Regions from separate parts of the Carnobacterium mobile DSM 4848 genome, predicted to be linked through region 2. Evidence: a T-box and tRNA genes for the amino acid it is inferred to sense, from the RefSeq annotation. Region 2 holds a T-box; the other regions hold tRNA genes.
The links. A T-box is a leader RNA that pairs with one kind of tRNA and senses whether it is charged. The one in region 2 lies ahead of serS (serine--tRNA ligase), so its partner is inferred to be a tRNA-Ser.
Positions count from the first base shown of each region.

Region 1: it has a tRNA-Ser gene. The T-box ahead of serS (serine--tRNA ligase) is inferred to sense a tRNA for this amino acid. The anticodon was not compared.
Region 3: it has a tRNA-Ser gene. The T-box ahead of serS (serine--tRNA ligase) is inferred to sense a tRNA for this amino acid. The anticodon was not compared.
Region 4: it has a tRNA-Ser gene. The T-box ahead of serS (serine--tRNA ligase) is inferred to sense a tRNA for this amino acid. The anticodon was not compared.

Region 1 is NZ_JQMR01000001.1:1,162,603-1,164,776, forward strand. It holds tRNA gene BR87_RS05325 (tRNA-Ile) at 1-36, opposite strand, end outside; tRNA gene BR87_RS05330 (tRNA-Gly) at 48-118, opposite strand; tRNA gene BR87_RS05335 (tRNA-Phe) at 127-199, opposite strand; tRNA gene BR87_RS05340 (tRNA-Asp) at 212-284, opposite strand; tRNA gene BR87_RS05345 (tRNA-Met) at 326-398, opposite strand; tRNA gene BR87_RS05350 (tRNA-Met) at 476-548, opposite strand; tRNA gene BR87_RS05355 (tRNA-Ser) at 570-659, opposite strand; tRNA gene BR87_RS05360 (tRNA-Glu) at 711-782, opposite strand; tRNA gene BR87_RS05365 (tRNA-Ser) at 792-879, opposite strand; tRNA gene BR87_RS05370 (tRNA-Ile) at 905-978, opposite strand; tRNA gene BR87_RS05375 (tRNA-Gly) at 986-1,056, opposite strand; tRNA gene BR87_RS05380 (tRNA-Asp) at 1,061-1,133, opposite strand; tRNA gene BR87_RS05385 (tRNA-Met) at 1,175-1,247, opposite strand; tRNA gene BR87_RS05390 (tRNA-Ser) at 1,269-1,358, opposite strand; tRNA gene BR87_RS05395 (tRNA-Ile) at 1,424-1,497, opposite strand; tRNA gene BR87_RS05400 (tRNA-Met) at 1,517-1,590, opposite strand; tRNA gene BR87_RS05405 (tRNA-Ala) at 1,611-1,683, opposite strand; tRNA gene BR87_RS05410 (tRNA-Pro) at 1,695-1,768, opposite strand; tRNA gene BR87_RS05415 (tRNA-Arg) at 1,817-1,890, opposite strand; tRNA gene BR87_RS05420 (tRNA-Leu) at 1,899-1,987, opposite strand; tRNA gene BR87_RS05425 (tRNA-Gly) at 2,039-2,110, opposite strand; tRNA gene BR87_RS05430 (tRNA-Thr) at 2,115-2,174, opposite strand, start outside.
Region 2 is NZ_JQMR01000001.1:1,789,298-1,791,471, reverse strand. It holds gene serS (serine--tRNA ligase) at 1-1,275, opposite strand, end outside; T-box leader at 1,351-1,599, opposite strand; gene BR87_RS08535 (serine hydrolase) at 1,682-2,174, opposite strand, start outside.
Region 3 is NZ_JQMR01000001.1:254,530-256,703, reverse strand. It holds tRNA gene BR87_RS01105 (tRNA-Leu) at 162-245, opposite strand; tRNA gene BR87_RS01100 (tRNA-Cys) at 277-347, opposite strand; tRNA gene BR87_RS01095 (tRNA-Gln) at 384-455, opposite strand; tRNA gene BR87_RS01090 (tRNA-His) at 466-538, opposite strand; tRNA gene BR87_RS01085 (tRNA-Trp) at 573-646, opposite strand; tRNA gene BR87_RS01080 (tRNA-Tyr) at 678-761, opposite strand; tRNA gene BR87_RS01075 (tRNA-Phe) at 775-847, opposite strand; tRNA gene BR87_RS01070 (tRNA-Asp) at 888-963, opposite strand; tRNA gene BR87_RS01065 (tRNA-Val) at 981-1,053, opposite strand; tRNA gene BR87_RS01060 (tRNA-Glu) at 1,063-1,134, opposite strand; tRNA gene BR87_RS01055 (tRNA-Ser) at 1,148-1,236, opposite strand; tRNA gene BR87_RS01050 (tRNA-Asn) at 1,294-1,366, opposite strand; rRNA gene rrf (5S ribosomal RNA) at 1,378-1,493, opposite strand; rRNA gene BR87_RS01040 (23S ribosomal RNA) at 1,585-2,174, opposite strand, start outside.
Region 4 is NZ_JQMR01000001.1:265,173-267,346, reverse strand. It holds tRNA gene BR87_RS01195 (tRNA-Leu) at 1-76, opposite strand, end outside; tRNA gene BR87_RS01190 (tRNA-Cys) at 108-178, opposite strand; tRNA gene BR87_RS01185 (tRNA-Gln) at 215-286, opposite strand; tRNA gene BR87_RS01180 (tRNA-His) at 297-369, opposite strand; tRNA gene BR87_RS01175 (tRNA-Trp) at 404-477, opposite strand; tRNA gene BR87_RS01170 (tRNA-Tyr) at 509-592, opposite strand; tRNA gene BR87_RS01165 (tRNA-Phe) at 606-678, opposite strand; tRNA gene BR87_RS01160 (tRNA-Asp) at 719-794, opposite strand; tRNA gene BR87_RS01155 (tRNA-Val) at 812-884, opposite strand; tRNA gene BR87_RS01150 (tRNA-Glu) at 894-965, opposite strand; tRNA gene BR87_RS01145 (tRNA-Ser) at 979-1,067, opposite strand; tRNA gene BR87_RS01140 (tRNA-Asn) at 1,125-1,197, opposite strand; rRNA gene rrf (5S ribosomal RNA) at 1,209-1,324, opposite strand; rRNA gene BR87_RS01130 (23S ribosomal RNA) at 1,416-2,174, opposite strand, start outside.

The DNA.
Region 1 (2,174 bases), 630 kb from region 2:
TCAGGCGTGCGCTCTAACCAGCTGAGCTATAGGCCCATAAAAAAAAAAGCGGGTGACGAGAATCGAACTCGCATCAACAGCTTGGAAGGCTGTGGTTTTACCACTAAACTACACCCGCAAAAAAGGTGGCCCGGGACAGAATCGAACTGCCGACACCTTGAGCTTCAATCAAGTGCTCTACCAACTGAGCTACCGGGCCATATTCAATTAACGGTCTCGACGGGAATCGAACCCGCGATCTTCTGCGTGACAGGCAGACATGTTAACCCCTACACCACGAGACCTTTTTGCTTTTAACTAGTTTTATTTACTTTATCGTAAATAATTGCGGGGACAGGATTTGAACCTGTGACCTTCGGGTTATGAGCCCGACGAGCTGCCAGCTGCTCCACCCCGCGGTAATATTAAAATTATAGTTATCATAGAATCATTTTATTAAAAATTGTTAGGTTACATAACAATTTTTAATAAAAAATTGCGGGGACAGGACTTGAACCTGTGACCTTCGGGTTATGAGCCCGACGAGCTGCCAACTGCTCCACCCCGCGGTAATATTAAAAGGATAAATAAGGAGGATAAGAGATTCGAACTCTTGCGTGCTTTTACACACCTGACGGTTTTCAAGACCGTTCCCTTCAGCCAGACTTGGGTAATCCTCCACTTTTCTAGTTGATGAATAAATTGAATTAATAAGTAAACTACGTTACTTATGACCCGTACGGGATTCGAACCCGTGATACCGCCGTGAAAGGGCGGTGTCTTAACCACTTGACCAACGGGCCTTTAAAAAACGGAGAAGGAGGGATTCGAACCCTCGCGCCGCGTTAGCGACCTATACCCTTAGCAGGGGCACCTCTTGAGCCACTTGAGTACTTCCCCAAATTCCAATAAAAATATAGTACAATGGGCCTAAATGGACTCGAACCATCGACCTCACGCTTATCAGGCGTGCGCTCTAACCAGCTGAGCTATAGGCCCATAAAAAAGCGGGTGACGAGAATCGAACTCGCATCAACAGCTTGGAAGGCTGTGGTTTTACCACTAAACTACACCCGCAAAACGGTCTCGACGGGAATCGAACCCGCGATCTTCTGCGTGACAGGCAGACATGTTAACCCCTACACCACGAGACCTTTTTGCTTTTAACTAGTTTTATTTACTTTATCGTAAATAATTGCGGGGACAGGATTTGAACCTGTGACCTTCGGGTTATGAGCCCGACGAGCTGCCAGCTGCTCCACCCCGCGGTAATATTGAAATAATAAATAAGGAGGATAAGAGATTCGAACTCTTGCGTGCTTTTACACACCTGACGGTTTTCAAGACCGTTCCCTTCAGCCAGACTTGGGTAATCCTCCATAAAAATACAGTCTGTCCTATATACAGACAAGGTAATCAATCGTAATATGGCAATAACGATTAATGGACCTTGCAGGACTCGAACCTGCGACCGGACGGTTATGAGCCGTCTGCTCTAACCAACTGAGCTAAAGGTCCAAGCTCTTTTCAGTTGCAATAGCGGCGAAGGGGATCGAACCCCCGACCTCCCGGGTATGAACCGGACGCTCTAGCCAGCTGAGCTACACCGCCAAAATATTAAAAATTAAAAGTGGAGCCTAGCGGGATCGAACCGCTGACCTCCTGCGTGCAAGGCAGGCGCTCTCCCAGCTGAGCTAAGGCCCCAACATTTTAAATCGGGAAGACAGGATTCGAACCTGCGACCCCTTGGTCCCAAACCAAGTGCTCTACCAAGCTGAGCTACTTCCCGTATGCTGAAAATACTGGTGTTTCCACTTACTATTTATAAAAAATGGAATGCACCCAAGAGGAGTCGAACCTCTAACCGCCTGATTCGTAGTCAGGTACTCTATCCAATTGAGCTATGGGTGCTATATATATGGTGCCGAGGGCCGGAATCGAACCGGCACGGTGATCACTCACCGCAGGATTTTAAGTCCTGTGCGTCTACCTGTTCCGCCACCCCGGCATATAGAACAAGAGCTGATTTTTTCAAACCTGCTTACTAGTCGTCCTAGTAAGCGGAAGACGGGGTTCGAACCCGCGACCTCCACCTTGGCAAGGTGGCGTTCTACCACTGAACTACTTCCGCAAAATGGTGCCGGCTAAAGGAGTTGAACCCTCGACCCTCTGATTACAAATCAGATGCTCTACCA
Region 2 (2,174 bases):
TTTTCTTATTTCTGTGACTCCACCCATGTATGGAACCAAAACATCTGGGATTTTAACTGAACCGTCAGCTTGTTGGTAATTTTCTAAAATAGCAGCAACCGTTCGACCAACCGCAAGTCCTGAACCATTCAATGTATGCACATATTCTAATTTTTCTGTGGCCTCATTGCGGTAACGAATTTTTGCGCGCCGCGCTTGGAAAGCTTCTGTGTTTGAACATGAGCTGATTTCACGGTAAACATCTTGTGCCGGGATCCAAACCTCTAAGTCATACGTTTTAGCAGCTGAAAAACCCATGTCGCCTGTACACAAAGCCAAAACGCGATAAGGCAAGTCTAATTTTTGTAAGACTGCTTCAGCATTTTGTGTCATCTTCTCAAGTTCTTCATATGAATCTTCAGGTTTACTGAACTTCACCATTTCTACTTTGTTAAATTGATGTAATCGTATCAAGCCACGTGTATCTCTTCCAGCGCTGCCTGCTTCTGATCTAAATGAAGGGCTAAGAGCTGTAAAATAAACAGGTAATTGTCCTTCACTTAAAATTTCATTGCGGTAATAATTGGTCAAAGGAACTTCTGCTGTTGGGATCAACGTAAGATCTCTATCTTCAATTTGAAAAACATCTTCTTTGAACTTAGGAAATTGACCTGTTCCATACATTGATTCACTGTTGACTAAATAAGGCGTCATCATTTCAGTGTAGCCGTGTTCCCCCGTGTGCAGATCCAACATAAAGTTATAAATTGCGCGTTCTAGTCTGGCACCCAATCCTTTATAGTAAACAAAACGACTGCCGGAAACTTTTGCTCCCCGCTCAAAATCTAAAATATCTAAAGCTTCTGCAATTTCCCAATGAGGTTTTACTTCAAAATCAAACGTTTTAGGTGTTCCCCATTTTCTTACTTCAAGATTGTCCTCTTCATCCGTACCAATGGGCACTGACTCATGCGGCAAGTTGGGTAAGCCAGAAGCAATGTCTTCGATTTGGAGATCGATTTGCGCTAATTGTTCATCTAGTTGTTTGATTTTTTCCCCGACTTCACGCATTTCTTGAATTTTGTCATCCGCATTTTCTTTGTTGCGTTTTAAGACAGCAATCGCTCCAGAAACTTCATTTCGTTGATTCTTTAATTGTTCTGTTTCTACTAAAAGAGACCGTCTTTTTTCGTCTAAATGCATAAAGTTATCCAAAGTCTCTTTTTTGACACCTCGGCTGGCTAATTTTTTAGAAACCATTTGGTAATCGTTCCGCAATTTTTTTATATCTAACATTTTCTTCTCTCCTCTGTTTTAGACTGATTATTATATTTCTTTACCATACAAAAAAGGCCATTCCATCCCCAGTGAATATGGGACGAAATGGCCTGATAAAATCGCGGTACCACCCAACTTTAGAAGTTTATACAGTGAAAACTTCTACGCTTTACATCAGATAACGGTCTGGAGCCGAAATAATTTGGTCAACCAGCAGAACCAGCAGTTGATTCATTATTTACTTCATGCAATGGATTCAAATAAACAAATCATCAGTTTTCACCAACCACTGACTCTCTAACAGTATTTATTTATTTTACTATTTTGCATTACTAACGTTCAATTTGTTCAATTTTAGTAAATCTAGTTTACCGAACCCTTATCGTTAAGTCAACGAAAACAAATCTCTCTATTTTCAAAAGACTTAAAATAAATTAGAAAAGAAATCTTTGATCCAACGGCCTGATAGCACAAAAACATTCGCTTTTTCAACAGCATCAGCTGCCACTACAGCTACTTCTTCTCCTTGATCGCCATCGACATAACCTAACTCATCATCTTTCACTGAAACTTGAGCAGTTCCAACTTCTTCAGATTTTTTAATCGGAGCCGTTACTTTGCCTGCATCATTTAACACATTTTTCTGAGGAGTGTAGCTTACTTCCATATTTTCCAAATCTGTATCAGTTGGAACAAATAAAGATACATCCGATTCTACGGCTAGTTTTACACTGTCCGTTTTCCCTTTTTCTACAGCTAACGGTTTCACATCGTTTAATACATCGTTTTTCTTATAAACTTGTACTTTTTCCCAGTTTGCAAAAGCCCAATCCATCATTTTGTCTGTTTCAACAAAACGTCTTCTCAAGTCAACTTCTCCATCTTTTACGTTCATTACAACTGTAATGATTCTCATA
Region 3 (2,174 bases), 1.5 Mb from region 2:
AAGGCTCCAGTCGTCCCCATGGCTCTTGCAAGCAGACGCGTAAATTCCGGAGGAAATTTCATTATTAAGCATGACCAACACAATTCGATAAAGAACCAAAATTAGACCATAAAAAAGTAGTATCAACAGTCGTTAAACAATTGATACTACTTTTTTTAGAATACCGGCGGCCGGAATCGAACCGGCACGCCCTTGCGGGCACAGGATTTTGAGTCCAGCGCGTCTACCAATTCCGCCACGCCGGCAAGATAAGATGAACGTCCCATTTATCAGATAAGGCGGTAACCGGATTTGAACCGGTGATGAAGGTTTTGCAGACCTCTGCCTTACCACTTGGCTATACCGCCATTTTTAAAATGGAGTGTTGTATTTATTGTAAAAAACTGGGCTAGCTGGATTCGAACCAACGCATAAGGGAGTCAAAGTCCCTTGCCTTACCGCTTGGCTATAGCCCAAAAATAAAAAGGCGACTGATGGGGTTCGAACCCACGCATGCCGGAACCACAATCCGGTGTGTTAACCACTTCACCACAATCGCCATGGTATGAATTATCTCGTCATTATTTTAAAAATGGCAGGGGTAGTAGGAATTGAACCCACACTGATGGTTTTGGAGACCATAGTTCTACCTTTAAACTATACCCCTATTTAAAATAAGGTTATTCTTTTTAAATAAATGGTGGAGGGGGGCAGATTCGAACTGCCGAACCCGAAGGAGCGGATTTACAGTCCGCCGCGTTTAGCCACTTCGCTACCCCTCCGCTTTAAAAAAGGTGGCCTGGGACAGAATCGAACTGCCGACACCTTGAGCTTCAATCAAGTGCTCTACCAACTGAGCTACCAGGCCATATTGGAACCTTTCGGTTCATTACATACGTCAATAAAAATGGCGGTCTCGACGGGAATCGAACCCGCGATCTTCTGCGTGACAGGCAGACATGTTAACCCCTACACCACGAGACCAATAGTATTGCGTAAAATGGAGGTTAACGGGATCGAACCGCTGACCCTCTGCTTGTAAGGCAGATGCTCTCCCAGCTGAGCTAAACCTCCTGAAGTACATGACCCGTACGGGATTCGAACCCGTGATACCGCCGTGAAAGGGCGGTGTCTTAACCACTTGACCAACGGGCCGAAATTAGTGTAACGGAGAGTAAGGGATTCGAACCCTTGAGACAGTGTGCACCGCCTACATGATTTCCAATCATGCTCCTTCGGCCGCTCGGACAACTCTCCAAGTTGGTTCTGTTAACACTCTCATTTGGTTACTTTTTTCCATAGACAACTATGTAACTCCGCAAGCAGGGCTCGAACCTGCGACATCATGATTAACAGTCATGCGCTCTACCAGCTGAGCTATTGCGGAATAAAAAAGATGCACGGCAACGTCCTACTCTCACAAAGGGAAACCCTTCACTACCATCGGCGCTAAGAAGCTTAACTGCTGTGTTCGGCATGGGAACAGGTGTGACCTTCTTGCCATTGCCACCGCACATCTTGCATATAAGAGAACGTTGTTCTCTCAAAACTGGGTATTGTTTACTGTAAAGTTGGTTTTAAACCGTTCGTTCACCGTTTAAAAAATTGGTTAAGTCCTCGACCGATTAGTATTGGTCCGCTCCATACATCGCTGTACTTCCACTTCCAACCTATCTACCTGATCATCTCTCAGGGGTCTTACTCACTTACGTGATGGGAAATCTCATCTTGAGGGGGGCTTCACGCTTAGATGCTTTCAGCGTTTATCCCGTCCACACATAGCTACCCAGCAATGCCCTTGGCAGAACAACTGGTACACCAGCGGTGTGTCCATCCCGGTCCTCTCGTACTAAGGACAGCTCCTCTCAAATTTCCTGCGCCCGCGACGGATAGGGACCGAACTGTCTCACGACGTTCTGAACCCAGCTCGCGTACCGCTTTAATGGGCGAACAGCCCAACCCTTGGGACCGACTACAGCCCCAGGATGCGATGAGCCGACATCGAGGTGCCAAACCTCCCCGTCGATGTGGACTCTTGGGGGAGATAAGCCTGTTATCCCCAGGGTAGCTTTTATCCGTTGAGCGATGGCCCTTCCATGCGGAACCACCGGATCACTAAGCCCGACTTTCGTCCCTGCTCGACTTGTAGGTCTCGCAGTCAAGCTCCCTTCTGCCTTTACACTCTACGAATGATT
Region 4 (2,174 bases), 1.5 Mb from region 2:
GCCGGAATCGAACCGGCACGCCCTTGCGGGCACAGGATTTTGAGTCCAGCGCGTCTACCAATTCCGCCACGCCGGCAAGATAAGATGAACGTCCCATTTATCAGATAAGGCGGTAACCGGATTTGAACCGGTGATGAAGGTTTTGCAGACCTCTGCCTTACCACTTGGCTATACCGCCATTTTTAAAATGGAGTGTTGTATTTATTGTAAAAAACTGGGCTAGCTGGATTCGAACCAACGCATAAGGGAGTCAAAGTCCCTTGCCTTACCGCTTGGCTATAGCCCAAAAATAAAAAGGCGACTGATGGGGTTCGAACCCACGCATGCCGGAACCACAATCCGGTGTGTTAACCACTTCACCACAATCGCCATGGTATGAATTATCTCGTCATTATTTTAAAAATGGCAGGGGTAGTAGGAATTGAACCCACACTGATGGTTTTGGAGACCATAGTTCTACCTTTAAACTATACCCCTATTTAAAATAAGGTTATTCTTTTTAAATAAATGGTGGAGGGGGGCAGATTCGAACTGCCGAACCCGAAGGAGCGGATTTACAGTCCGCCGCGTTTAGCCACTTCGCTACCCCTCCGCTTTAAAAAAGGTGGCCTGGGACAGAATCGAACTGCCGACACCTTGAGCTTCAATCAAGTGCTCTACCAACTGAGCTACCAGGCCATATTGGAACCTTTCGGTTCATTACATACGTCAATAAAAATGGCGGTCTCGACGGGAATCGAACCCGCGATCTTCTGCGTGACAGGCAGACATGTTAACCCCTACACCACGAGACCAATAGTATTGCGTAAAATGGAGGTTAACGGGATCGAACCGCTGACCCTCTGCTTGTAAGGCAGATGCTCTCCCAGCTGAGCTAAACCTCCTGAAGTACATGACCCGTACGGGATTCGAACCCGTGATACCGCCGTGAAAGGGCGGTGTCTTAACCACTTGACCAACGGGCCGAAATTAGTGTAACGGAGAGTAAGGGATTCGAACCCTTGAGACAGTGTGCACCGCCTACATGATTTCCAATCATGCTCCTTCGGCCGCTCGGACAACTCTCCAAGTTGGTTCTGTTAACACTCTCATTTGGTTACTTTTTTCCATAGACAACTATGTAACTCCGCAAGCAGGGCTCGAACCTGCGACATCATGATTAACAGTCATGCGCTCTACCAGCTGAGCTATTGCGGAATAAAAAAGATGCACGGCAACGTCCTACTCTCACAAAGGGAAACCCTTCACTACCATCGGCGCTAAGAAGCTTAACTGCTGTGTTCGGCATGGGAACAGGTGTGACCTTCTTGCCATTGCCACCGCACATCTTGCATATAAGAGAACGTTGTTCTCTCAAAACTGGGTATTGTTTACTGTAAAGTTGGTTTTAAACCGTTCGTTCACCGTTTAAAAAATTGGTTAAGTCCTCGACCGATTAGTATTGGTCCGCTCCATACATCGCTGTACTTCCACTTCCAACCTATCTACCTGATCATCTCTCAGGGGTCTTACTCACTTACGTGATGGGAAATCTCATCTTGAGGGGGGCTTCACGCTTAGATGCTTTCAGCGTTTATCCCGTCCACACATAGCTACCCAGCAATGCCCTTGGCAGAACAACTGGTACACCAGCGGTGTGTCCATCCCGGTCCTCTCGTACTAAGGACAGCTCCTCTCAAATTTCCTGCGCCCGCGACGGATAGGGACCGAACTGTCTCACGACGTTCTGAACCCAGCTCGCGTACCGCTTTAATGGGCGAACAGCCCAACCCTTGGGACCGACTACAGCCCCAGGATGCGATGAGCCGACATCGAGGTGCCAAACCTCCCCGTCGATGTGGACTCTTGGGGGAGATAAGCCTGTTATCCCCAGGGTAGCTTTTATCCGTTGAGCGATGGCCCTTCCATGCGGAACCACCGGATCACTAAGCCCGACTTTCGTCCCTGCTCGACTTGTAGGTCTCGCAGTCAAGCTCCCTTCTGCCTTTACACTCTACGAATGATTTCCAACCATTCTGAGGGAACCTTTGGGCGCCTCCGTTACACTTTAGGAGGCGACCGCCCCAGTCAAACTGCCCGTCAGACACTGTCTCCCAGCCAGATCATGGCTGAGGGTTAGAGTGGTCATACAGCAAGGGTAGTATCCCACCATTGCCTCCACCAAGACTAGCGTC